Regions from separate parts of the Rossellomorea sp. ABR4_012 genome, predicted to be linked through region 1. Evidence: riboswitches for the same ligand, from Rfam matches in the RefSeq annotation. Region 1 holds a riboswitch; the other holds the start of a gene.
The links. Region 1 has a riboswitch for FMN ahead of ACXAFV_RS09230 (ECF transporter S component). Riboswitches for the same ligand answer to the same signal wherever they lie in the genome.
Positions count from the first base shown of each region.

Region 2: it holds a riboswitch for FMN, as region 1 does, so the genes downstream of both, ribD (bifunctional diaminohydroxyphosphoribosylaminopyrimidine deaminase/5-amino-6-(5-phosphoribosylamino)uracil reductase RibD) here and ACXAFV_RS09230 (ECF transporter S component) in region 1, are expected to answer to the same signal.

Region 1 covers NZ_JBSWVK010000001.1:1,887,761-1,893,104, reverse strand. Annotated here, with positions in the region: gene ACXAFV_RS09245 (RecQ family ATP-dependent DNA helicase) at 1-1,376, opposite strand, end outside; gene ACXAFV_RS09240 (YpbB family protein) at 1,354-2,424, opposite strand; gene ACXAFV_RS09235 (ferredoxin) at 2,652-2,900, shown strand; gene ACXAFV_RS09230 (ECF transporter S component) at 3,013-3,582, opposite strand; FMN riboswitch at 3,739-3,875, opposite strand; gene ACXAFV_RS09225 (peptidoglycan DD-metalloendopeptidase family protein) at 3,951-4,868, opposite strand; gene ACXAFV_RS09220 (hypothetical protein) at 5,090-5,344, opposite strand, start outside.
Region 2 covers NZ_JBSWVK010000003.1:203,884-209,227, reverse strand. Annotated here, with positions in the region: gene ACXAFV_RS14080 (bifunctional 3,4-dihydroxy-2-butanone-4-phosphate synthase/GTP cyclohydrolase II) at 1-13, opposite strand, end outside; gene ribE (riboflavin synthase) at 31-687, opposite strand; gene ribD (bifunctional diaminohydroxyphosphoribosylaminopyrimidine deaminase/5-amino-6-(5-phosphoribosylamino)uracil reductase RibD) at 692-1,798, opposite strand; FMN riboswitch at 1,947-2,091, opposite strand; gene ACXAFV_RS14065 (MerR family transcriptional regulator) at 2,319-2,519, opposite strand; gene ACXAFV_RS14060 (RusA family crossover junction endodeoxyribonuclease) at 2,585-3,154, opposite strand; gene ACXAFV_RS14055 (hypothetical protein) at 3,286-3,498, opposite strand; gene ACXAFV_RS14050 (hypothetical protein) at 3,510-3,716, opposite strand; gene ACXAFV_RS14045 (hypothetical protein) at 4,149-4,343, opposite strand; gene ACXAFV_RS14040 (hypothetical protein) at 4,344-4,526, opposite strand; gene ACXAFV_RS14035 (hypothetical protein) at 5,019-5,344, opposite strand, start outside.

The DNA of each region.
Region 1 (5,344 bases):
TCTGACATCGTAAAACCACAGAGATCACAGCAATCATCGGGTTGCTCTGTCATTTTTTCATCAAAATATCGAAGGATCGATTCCCTTCTGCAGGAATCACCGTGGAGCCACTTCACCATTGACAGGAGCTTTTCTTTTTTATAGTTGAGCCGTTCATCCCGTAAATGTTTTATTTTATGAACCAGCCGAGCCTGGTCACTTCCTTGTCCTTCATTTACATAGTGCATCAAAAATCTGTATTGAATATCCGATAGCTGTAAAGATGCAGCCACTTCGTCTTCAGAGGATATCTGATGAGAAGTGACAAACCCCTCGATTTGATCATCAAAAGGAAGCTCCCCTTCCATTAACTGCAAAGGCAGTGAAAGGTCCTGTTCTGTGTATAATACAAGCGCTGCACTGTTGTTTCCGTCCCTTCCCGCTCTTCCGATTTCCTGTAAGTAGGCCTCCAGACTGGATGAAAAATGAAAGTGTATGACAAAACGTATATTTTCTTTGTTTACACCCATCCCAAATGCGGAGGTTGCACATATCACACGTAATTTACCAGTCAAAAACTGCTGCTGAATGAGGATTCTCTCCTCCTGTTCCATTCCCCCGTGATAATGGGTGACATCCTCAATGCCTTTTTCCCTGAGAACAACAGCCATTTCTTCCGCAAGTCTTCTGCTGGAAAAATAGATGACTCCTGCTCCTTTTAAGGAAGCAGTATACTCGATAAGCTTATTTACTTTTTCTTGATGTGAACGCACCTTCTCAACATTTATGGCAATATTTCTTCTGTCTACAGAATGAATGATTTCGACAGCGTCTTCCAGCTGGAGCACTTTCTCAATATCTCCCCTTACTTCTTTCGTTGCGGTTGCAGTCAATGCAAGGGTCGTGGGATTCCCCAGTCCTTTCCTTATCTCACCGAGCTTTAAATAATGAGGGCGGAAATCCGGTCCCCATTGTGAGATACAGTGAGCCTCGTCGATGACAAATAAAGATACATTCAATGACTGAAGATTCTCAAGGATCTCCGGATTACCTAGCATCTCAGGAGATATGAAAATGAACTTATACATATGTAATCGTTCAAGGGCTCGCTTCTTTTCAGGAAAGGGTAAAAAGGAATTGATGGCGATGACCTTCTTTTCCCCCTTGACCTTCATTTGCTCCACCTGATCCTGCATCAAGGATAGCAGCGGAGAAACAACGACGATTTGGCCATCTAATAGATACCCTGGGAATTGAAAACATAATGATTTGCCGGTTCCCGTCGGAAGCATGGCCAATGTATCCCTTCCATTCAGAACGGATTCGATCACTTCTTTTTGCCCTCGTCTAAATGAAGAATAACCAAACCTCTTGTTAAGTTCTTGTTGGAGATTCATTTCTTTCACCAGCCTTTGCTATCGCGATCCTGATTTGAAAGTAAGTTAAATGGGGGAGCTTTTCCTTTATGGGTTTGAGTCTTTTCGTTCCGAGTCCCTCCATTACTGAAACTGCCTTTTGAAATTCATCGGCGTCAATAAAGCGCTCTGGATCAAAATGATCTTGCGTTAAGATGATCTCAATAAAATGATCTTCTATTGTATTGACTTTCAGTTTTCTGATACGTGCAATTTCCTCGATTGAAAAACCTTGATTATATAAATCGAATGTTTTGGCAGTCGAAATCGTCAAGTTCCTCTGCTGCTGACTCACAGTACTTAATGAAAGTAAAAGGGAGTATTTCTCTTTCTGTTGATCAACTTCCGATAATACCCCATGAAGTAAATTAAGAAATCTGAATCGATATTCCTCTCGAGGGAGATTCAATACCTCAGCGGTTTGAACTTCAGTCAAGCCGTAATCCTGGAAACCCGTTAATCGGTAAACGAGCAGAGAAGGATCTTCTTCTGCCTCCATCTCGCTTAATACACCATATAGCTCCCTGAATAGAGCAGGCGCAAGCAAGTCTTTATCTGAGACTCCCCTAAGAAATTTCTTGATCCATTCCTGAACATTTCTGCTGCGCTGAACAGGAAAATACGACGTTTCTTTATGTTTGGTATTAGAAACAACTTGTACAAGTAAATTCAATCTTCTCCAAAATACGATGCCTCGATCACCATATAACAATCCATTCATATGGTAAGGGAAAAATCCTGTTAATTGGTGCTGATTAATAGCCATTTCTCCTTTTTCGGTAACTTGTGCTTTGGACTCTTCATTCAATTCGATGAAATGTTCTTCTGCCAATTCATTGATTTTCTCATTAAAATAATCACGAGAGAGGTTAGGAAGCGACAGAAAAAAAGAATGTAATTGAAACAAATGCGCGTCTTGTATGGACTGAGACGATTTCTTTCCTTTTAGAATATGATAAACAGAGTAAATGGAACGTTCACCATTTAACTGCTTTAAACAATATACTATAACAAAGTTTAAATAGGTCATTGGATTGCCCCTCTGTTTTTGCAGGTTATTGTCAAATATTGTACCATGAAATTCAACTCTTTCGATGTTTTGTTTTATACAGATAGGATAAATATAATAAATAAAGGACCTAACTATTGAAATGTTCTTCGTTCCTCTATAAAATATAAATTAGGTTATTTTTCTAACTAATTTTATGTATAATGAATGATTGATTATATAGAAATTTTTTTCAGGAGGTTTTTTCGTTGCCAAAATATACAATCGTTGACAAAGATACATGTATAGCATGTGGAGCTTGTGGGGCTGCAGCTCCGGATATTTATGACTATGATGATGAAGGTATCGCATTTGTGACCCTTGATGATAACCAGGGTACTGTCGAAGTGCCGGATGTGCTTGAAGATGACATGATCGATGCATTTGAAGGTTGTCCGACAGATTCGATCAAAGTTGCAGACGAACCATTTGATGGAGACGCACTTAAATTTGAATAGTCCACATACTAAGAAGGCGATCGAAACCGGTCGCCTTTTTCATTTCGGATTTTCTGCATTTAAAAAAGCTCTGTCGGCAAAAGCTGACAGAGCTTTTCTTATCATATCAGTCTTAAGCTGCTCTGTTTACAGTAACCTGTTTTGTGAGCCAGCCCTGAAGACGAATAAACAATAATAAGAAGACCATGGTGACCAGGGCACCCTTTAGAATGTTAAAAGGCACGATCCCCGTAAGGATGATTCCTGCTGGAAGTTCAAAATTCATGAAATACTTGTAAGCAGGAAGCAGGACGAAATAATTCAGTATCCCCAGAGCTATGCTCATGACGACCGTTCCTGTAACCAAGCCCGCTAATAATCCCTTCTTGGATTGAAAACGGGAATAAACATAATAAGTCGGCAGAATCAGGAATACTCCTGCTGCGAAATTTGCAAAGTGTCCGATTGGAACACCAGTATCACTGCCTGTCATGACATAGTCGATGATATTTTTAAACAATTCAACAAGTATGCCGGCAAGCGGCCCTAAAGTAATGGTGGCAATCAATGCTGGTACATCACTGAAATCAACCATCAAAAATTTAGGGAATGGTGGTATTGGGAAGTTAAAAAGCATTAATACATACGAAATGGCACTTAACATACCGATTGTTACGAACGTACGTGTAGTCATTTTTTTCATTGCACTTCTCTCCCTTTGGAGATTCATCTCTCTAGAAGATCGTTCAGCCACGGCAGCACTTAAAAAACTCCCAGATCACATTAGCATCCCGGAGTTTGAAAAGGCGTATCCAAATAAACGTTCAGCTTCCCATTTTCTAAACGTTTTGGCTAGAACCTTCATCTTCTCCCATCCAGACTATACTGTCGGCTTTGGAATCACACCAAATCCTGCCTCTAAAGGCTCGCGGGCTTAGAAACAACATGTGTTTCATCACCGCCGGTAGGGAATTTCACCCTGCCCCGAAGACGAATCTTATTTTTTTATACACTATCATTATACATAAAAGAACGTCAATTTGAAAGGAAAACATTTCGAATTCGAAGTAATCACCTTTCCCTCTTTATCCTCAGCCTTTGGTGAGGGTAGATGATATCCTTCATTTTAAGACCGTTCAGTGCCAACAGTTCTGTCAGGTTCAAACTGTTTTTCACTGCGATCGAATGAAGTGTATCACCTGGTTTTACAATGTATTCTTCTTTTAATCGTTGAGGAATGATTAATCGTTGATCTACATTTACTTGTGAAGAACGCAGGTCATTTCGAGCTTTCAATTCTTCTAAAGTCAAACCATATTGCTTTGAAATTCCCCATAATGTTTCATTCTTTTTTACAGTATGTATGACATGCGGTTCTGTTACATTGTTACCCATGTGATCAGAGAATTGTTCAGGAACGTGCTTTACATTTACCGATGCTTCAAATGTTTGATAAGGATCCTGTTCCTTGGCAAAAACCAACTGACCGATTTCCCCATGCCCAAATATTTCAAAGGGATCGATGGCATTTAGTTTATCCAGAGTCCATTCCCCTTTGTGTACTTCAAAATGCAAATGAGCGCCCGTTGACCGGCCTGTACTTCCCACACTTCCGATCCGGTCACCCTGTAGTACATGTTGATTTTCGGACACTCCCCTATCATTTAGATGGGCATACACTGTTTCATATCCATTCTCATGAGAGATAAATACAACATGGCCATAACTCTCAGAATAATACGATTTACTCACTATTCCTCCTGCAGCCGCAAATACAGGGGAGCCAACCTCCCCCCCGATGTCCATTCCTTTATGATTACCTGAGCGCGTTCCATACAAATCTGTTATTACCCCTTCGACGGGAAAAATCCATCGACCTTCTGTTTCATTGGTCATGGCTTTCACTTCCTTGCCGGTAAGAAACATGATACTTACACAAAGAGCCAATAAAATAACAATCAAAAACCTTCTTACATAATCCAACAGCATGCTTGTCCTCCTTAAGATACCCCAGTAATCCGACATTCCAGCCTATACTAAAGCCAAAAATGACTACACTTAAAACTGTATGTACAACCTTCCAAAAATATGAAATGCAAAAAAATGCCTTCTGGTAGTTTACGTAGAATGGAGATAAATATACGTAGAAATGTCCACCCAATAAAAAAAGACCGAAATAGAATCGTCATTCCATTTCAGTCATTCATCGTCTATTCTTTCAAACTTTTTTTATTTGGACTTAGTGGTGTAGCCAGTGGTTTTGTAAAGGTGAACCCATTCCATTTTTCCTGTTCGATATTCTGGAACTGAACTTTTTCATAGCCGGAACTCTTCGCTGTGAGCAGGATTCCCTCAATGAATTCCTGAGCCGATTGAAAATTCATAGAATCTAAATCTACTTTCTCATTGAATTTGACGATGACCACATTTTCAAATTCTGTCACATCCATCGAAATACTTTCTGG
Region 2 (5,344 bases), on a different contig from region 1:
TCGTATGAAACACCTTCAATTCCTCCTCCATTAGTCAGCGAAACCGTGTTGATTCAAAAAATCATAGCTGATATTACTTGAGCTGCTTTTCGTTCGCTGTGCCTGTTCGTAAAACCTATGGAAATATTTGGCCATGACGTCACATTCCACATTGACCATGTCCCCTGTCTTCTTTTGACCCAGAATCGTATCTCCCCTCGTTTGTGGAATGAGTGAAACGGTGATGGAATCATCACTTAATCCAAATACAGTTAAAGAAGTGCCATCAATCGCAACGGACCCTTTCATGATAAAATAAGGAGAAAGTTCTGTTGGAATTGAAATTTCAACATAAACAGCATTTTCGACTTGTTGGAGTCTCTTTACTGTCCCTGTTGCATCGACATGACCATTTACAAAGTGTCCGCCAAATCGGCCGCCGGCAGCCATCGCTCTTTCCAGATTGACACGTGAACCTGCCGATAAGTCCCTAAGGGTTGTCGCTTCAAATGTTTCCGGCATCACATCGACTTGAAATTGATTTTCCGTAAAGGACTTTACCGTCAAACATACTCCGTTCACACTTATGCTGTCTCCGATATGGACATCTTTTAGAATTTGTTTCGCAGCAATGGTAAGTATCATTGATGCTGCTGATTTTTTTATTTGGTCTATTTTACCGATTTCCTCTATGATTCCCGTAAACAATTCATCAACCTTCTTTCATTCTGGATTGTTTCTTAGGGACAGCCACTATTTTGATATCTTCTCCAATAGAATCAATAGAAACAATGTTCATATCCAATCCTTCTGTAATGGAAGATACTCCGCTTCCTCCAAAGCTGGTGAAAGCATTTTTTCCGCCTATAAGCTTAGGTGCCATATACATGACGAGTTCCTGAAAAACATTTTCTTCAAGAAAGGAACCATGAACAGCTGAGCCGCCTTCTACATAGACCGATTGGATCGATCTTGTCCCTAATTCCTTCAATACTTGATGAAGATCGATGCGGCTTGACGGCAGGGTAATGAATTCACATCCTGCTTCCCTGAAAGGAATTTTGTCCTCTTCTTTTACTGATTCACTTGTAATGATGATGGTTTTACTTCCGTTATCTTTCACAACGTTGGATTCTAACGGTGTTCTTAATTGATTATCTAAAATAATTCGAATGGGGTTTTTTCCACCTTGGGGCAAACGGGTGGTAAGGTGCGGGTTATCGCGGATAATGGTGTTGACTCCAACTAATATCGCGTCATGCCGGTGACGATCATAGTGGACATCGAGCCTTGATTCTTCAGAAGTGATCCATTTACTGTCTCCAGAAGGAGCAGCCGTTTTACCGTCTAAAGTGACGGCAGTTTTTAACGTTACATATGGTGTTTTATATTTCATAAAATGAAAGAAATGCTTGTTGAGTTTCAAAGCTTCAGCCTGACACTCTCCAACATGCACTTGTATTCCGGCGTTACGCAGTTGTTCTATCCCTTTACCGGATACCAATGGATTCGGATCTGTGCTTGCAATGAATACCCTTTTTATTCCACTTGAAATAATGAGCTGTGAACAAGGCGGTGTCTTTCCATAGTGAGCACAGGGTTCCAGAGTGACATAGATGTCTGCTCCTTTCGCCTTTTCACCAGCTGCTTTAAGGGCATGGACCTCCGCATGTCCTTCTCCTGCTTTTAAATGGGCGCCTAAGCCAACAATGGCTCCATTGTTCACGACAACAGCACCCACTGCCGGATTCGGAGCTGTTTGTCCCTGAGTGGCTTTGGCCATATTCAGTGCCAGTTCCATATAATCATGATGTTTCAACGTTTCATCCTCCTCTCTTTATAAAAATAAAAACCCCAAGCGAAATTTACTTGGGGAGATTGGCATGACAAATAAACGTATTTTATGATAATTTTCAGAATACTCCATTTCTGCTGAGAGCCCTTTACTAATTAATCAGAAAATACTGCCGTTCCTTCTCCCATCCAGACTTTCACTGTCGGCTTTGGAATTACACCAAATCCACCGTCTGACCTTGATCAGCCGGGTCACGGACTGAGAGCATGCTGCTCATCACCGCCGGTAGGGAATTTCACCCTGCCCCGAAGGAAACCTATTCGATTATTATTATTCAGAAGTTTACTTTAATGTCCTTTAAAGCCCTATTCAATAGGCTTTTTAGTAGGTGTATTTGATAAGGTATTATCTTTAGTGGTAGGTTAATATCCTTCAATATCCTACCGTTCCAAGAGTGATTCCTACCAAAAACCTACCACTGGACTATTAGTATGTCACTTCTGATATTTGAATATTATCACTGCAAATAAAAAAGAGCAAGATATTAATCCTGCTCTCCATCAAACCAATTAAAGAATGCCCTTTTTGAAATCTTATAAAGTTTACCCACTTTGACTACATGAAACGGTGGATCATTAGCTACCATTTCATATGTCTGTCTTCGACCAATTCCCAATACCTTTTGAACATGCGTTGGGGTCATTGTATCTGGAATTTCATTACGGTTAAAGAATGTCCCTTCCATCTGATTCATCTCCTTTTAGTAATTATCTATGTAGCTTGCTGATTGTCCTATAACAATTAAAAGTGTTATTTCTTAACCGGATTAAATTTCTCACATTCATAATCCTCATTAATTTCTTCCTGAATTCGACCTTCTTTAGCCTTTTTCAGTATCGAGCAATTCCTACTAAACCTTTTACATTCCTTGCACTTTTCTTCAAACTGATCCATATGTATTTCTGATTTAAATATTCCTCTGTACTCAACTGGTCTAATGACAATTTCAATACGTGGATTGTTAGAATCATAGTATTGTTCATGAGTACGAGTTAAAATGGTTTTATCATCTATGTAAGCTATACCATTAAGAACATCACACATCACTTTAAAATAGTTCTGTGAGTCCTTATCAGTGCGATCAAAGTAGAATATACAATCCATGTAATGATGAATATGTCGTGTGTTCTCTATGTCCCAATTCTGAAGTTTAACCTGCTCCTTAGCATACTTCTCAAATGACTTCTGAAACTGTTTAGATTCAGGTTTAGTGTATGCCATTACCATGCAACCTTTACCTTTCCTGACTCCTCTATATCCCATATAGTGATTTACAGAGGGAGGAATCTCATTTAGTGTGAGTTTAAGTTCCTTACTCAACTAACCACTCCTTTACATTAGTTTATTTACAATAAAATTGGTATTTCATCGTAAAAAAGATTGTGAATAAATTTTAGAAATCTTATTAAATCAACGTTTATAGTGTCTTGAAATTCACAAACTTTTTACTATTAATCATTTACTACTTTAAAACCAGTAACTTTTACAACTTTTGAGTTAGGAAAGAATTTTCGTGATCTTTCAGCACTTTTTTGAGATATGTGAGCTTTTACAGAAGGTTTTGTGCTGCTACCTCCACCCATTGGAAAGTTAATCACATTACCTTGTTCATCCACATTAGCGACTATGAATAAGTCGTTTGATTCGCTATTACTTTTGTACATTTGTTTCCTCCTCATATTTCAATCGACTTTAGCTTCTTTTCCAACTCATCTCTTTCTTCTAATATCTCCACAGATAGTCGATCCAATATTCCCACTTCTGGATTACCTTCACCAAATTCTTCATTATATGTACTTAATGAACTCTTTGCTGAATTTAAAGCCACTAAGTATTGATCTAATTGATAAAACCTATCCATCAAGTCATATGCTGTTTTCATTTGATCACTCCTCATTTAGAATTATCTATTTTTGAATTCTCTTCATCAGTTCCTTTTTAGGTAGCCACCCAGCATAGAAAAATGATTCTAGTTGAGTCGTGTTTACACAAATAGCTTTGTCACTTTCTTTCTGAACGTTAACTGAAAAAGTTGTCCTTGGTATCTTTTTCTTGAGCACCCATCTCATTGACAGTGTGATAACTTCCTCTTTCACGATAACAATCCCAAACTTTTAAGTTGTAAAAACTCATACTCATTTACCCATTTAACTTCTGCTGACTCTGTATTACTAAGAAGAAAAAATTCTTCAATCTGTACCTCACATCCATTGTCTCTTTCTCTGCATTTATAATCAGAAACTTTCCACACTTCTAACCAACCCCTTCTCCAAATAAAATTCCCCTTTTAAATGGACATTTGTTTCGTTTTAATTTAAAAATATTCTTCATTTAATCTTTTGTAAAGTTTTTGCATTTCATTGTAAGCACTCTTTGTTTGAAAATCTAATGCAGAATATCCATTAACTTCTGCATACTTTTCTACACCTCTAATATTCAATTCTAAAGCTGTTTGAATAGTACACAATTCATCGTCAGTTAATTTAACTTGGTTTTCCATAATATCCACTCACACCCCTATCGCTTTATCTCTCCAATACAACTTCTCATCCTCAATTACCTTTACGCATTCCCTACCATAATCATGTAACGCATAATCAATATCTTTATGTAAATCTTCCTGTAATTCTAACCCTAATTTAGTCTGCAGCATATAGATCAGTTTGTTCTTATAAGGTAAGTGACTGACCACTATCAACCCTCCTCAGAATCGTAATCTGAACGTAATATAGACTCCTTCCAATATTTCAATTCCCAATACTGGTCATATAACTTATTTGTATTTCCACCAAAGTCTCTATCAACCATCTGCAGCAGATTCTTCATCCGTGCATCCATATCCCTAACTAACTTATCTCCATCTAACTTTCTCATTTAATCACCATTATGTATTAATTTATTTTACTAAATAACTAATTGTAACTTCACTTGGCTTATTTTCTCCTGATGGGAATCGAACGTCTAAACACTTCTTATCTCGATAACTCTCAGTCTCAGAAAATGTATGTCTTTCATTCTCAAATTTAATGTTGTAGAATTTTTCATAGATGTCACGGTTGTTTCGCAAGTGATCACCTCCTTTAAATTGCTTAAATTATCCCCTCTCAATAAAAGAGGGATTTCATTGTAAATTTATTACTATATATTGTGTTTACTTCATACTTTCAACACTACATATAGTATATCAATGACTTATTTCATCTAAATCGTATGTACCCCAATCTTTTTGCCACTTCATTGCCTTCTTTTTTGCTCTTTCTACACTTGTTTTAGATTTTTCTAATGTCCCCTGAATATTCCCAGTCATAATTTGATACATAGAGTTAATTTTTGTGAACTCATCTTTAACTAACCTTCTCTTCCGGAGTGTTTCTTGCAACTGTTTAGCTAAATAATACCCTTCACATGCGTTGAATTTCTCTGTCTCAATTTTATGGTAATGATCAGAAACTAAGGTGTCGTATTTAGAAACTTCTTTACCTAGTCGCTTATGTTCTGCAGAAATGTCCT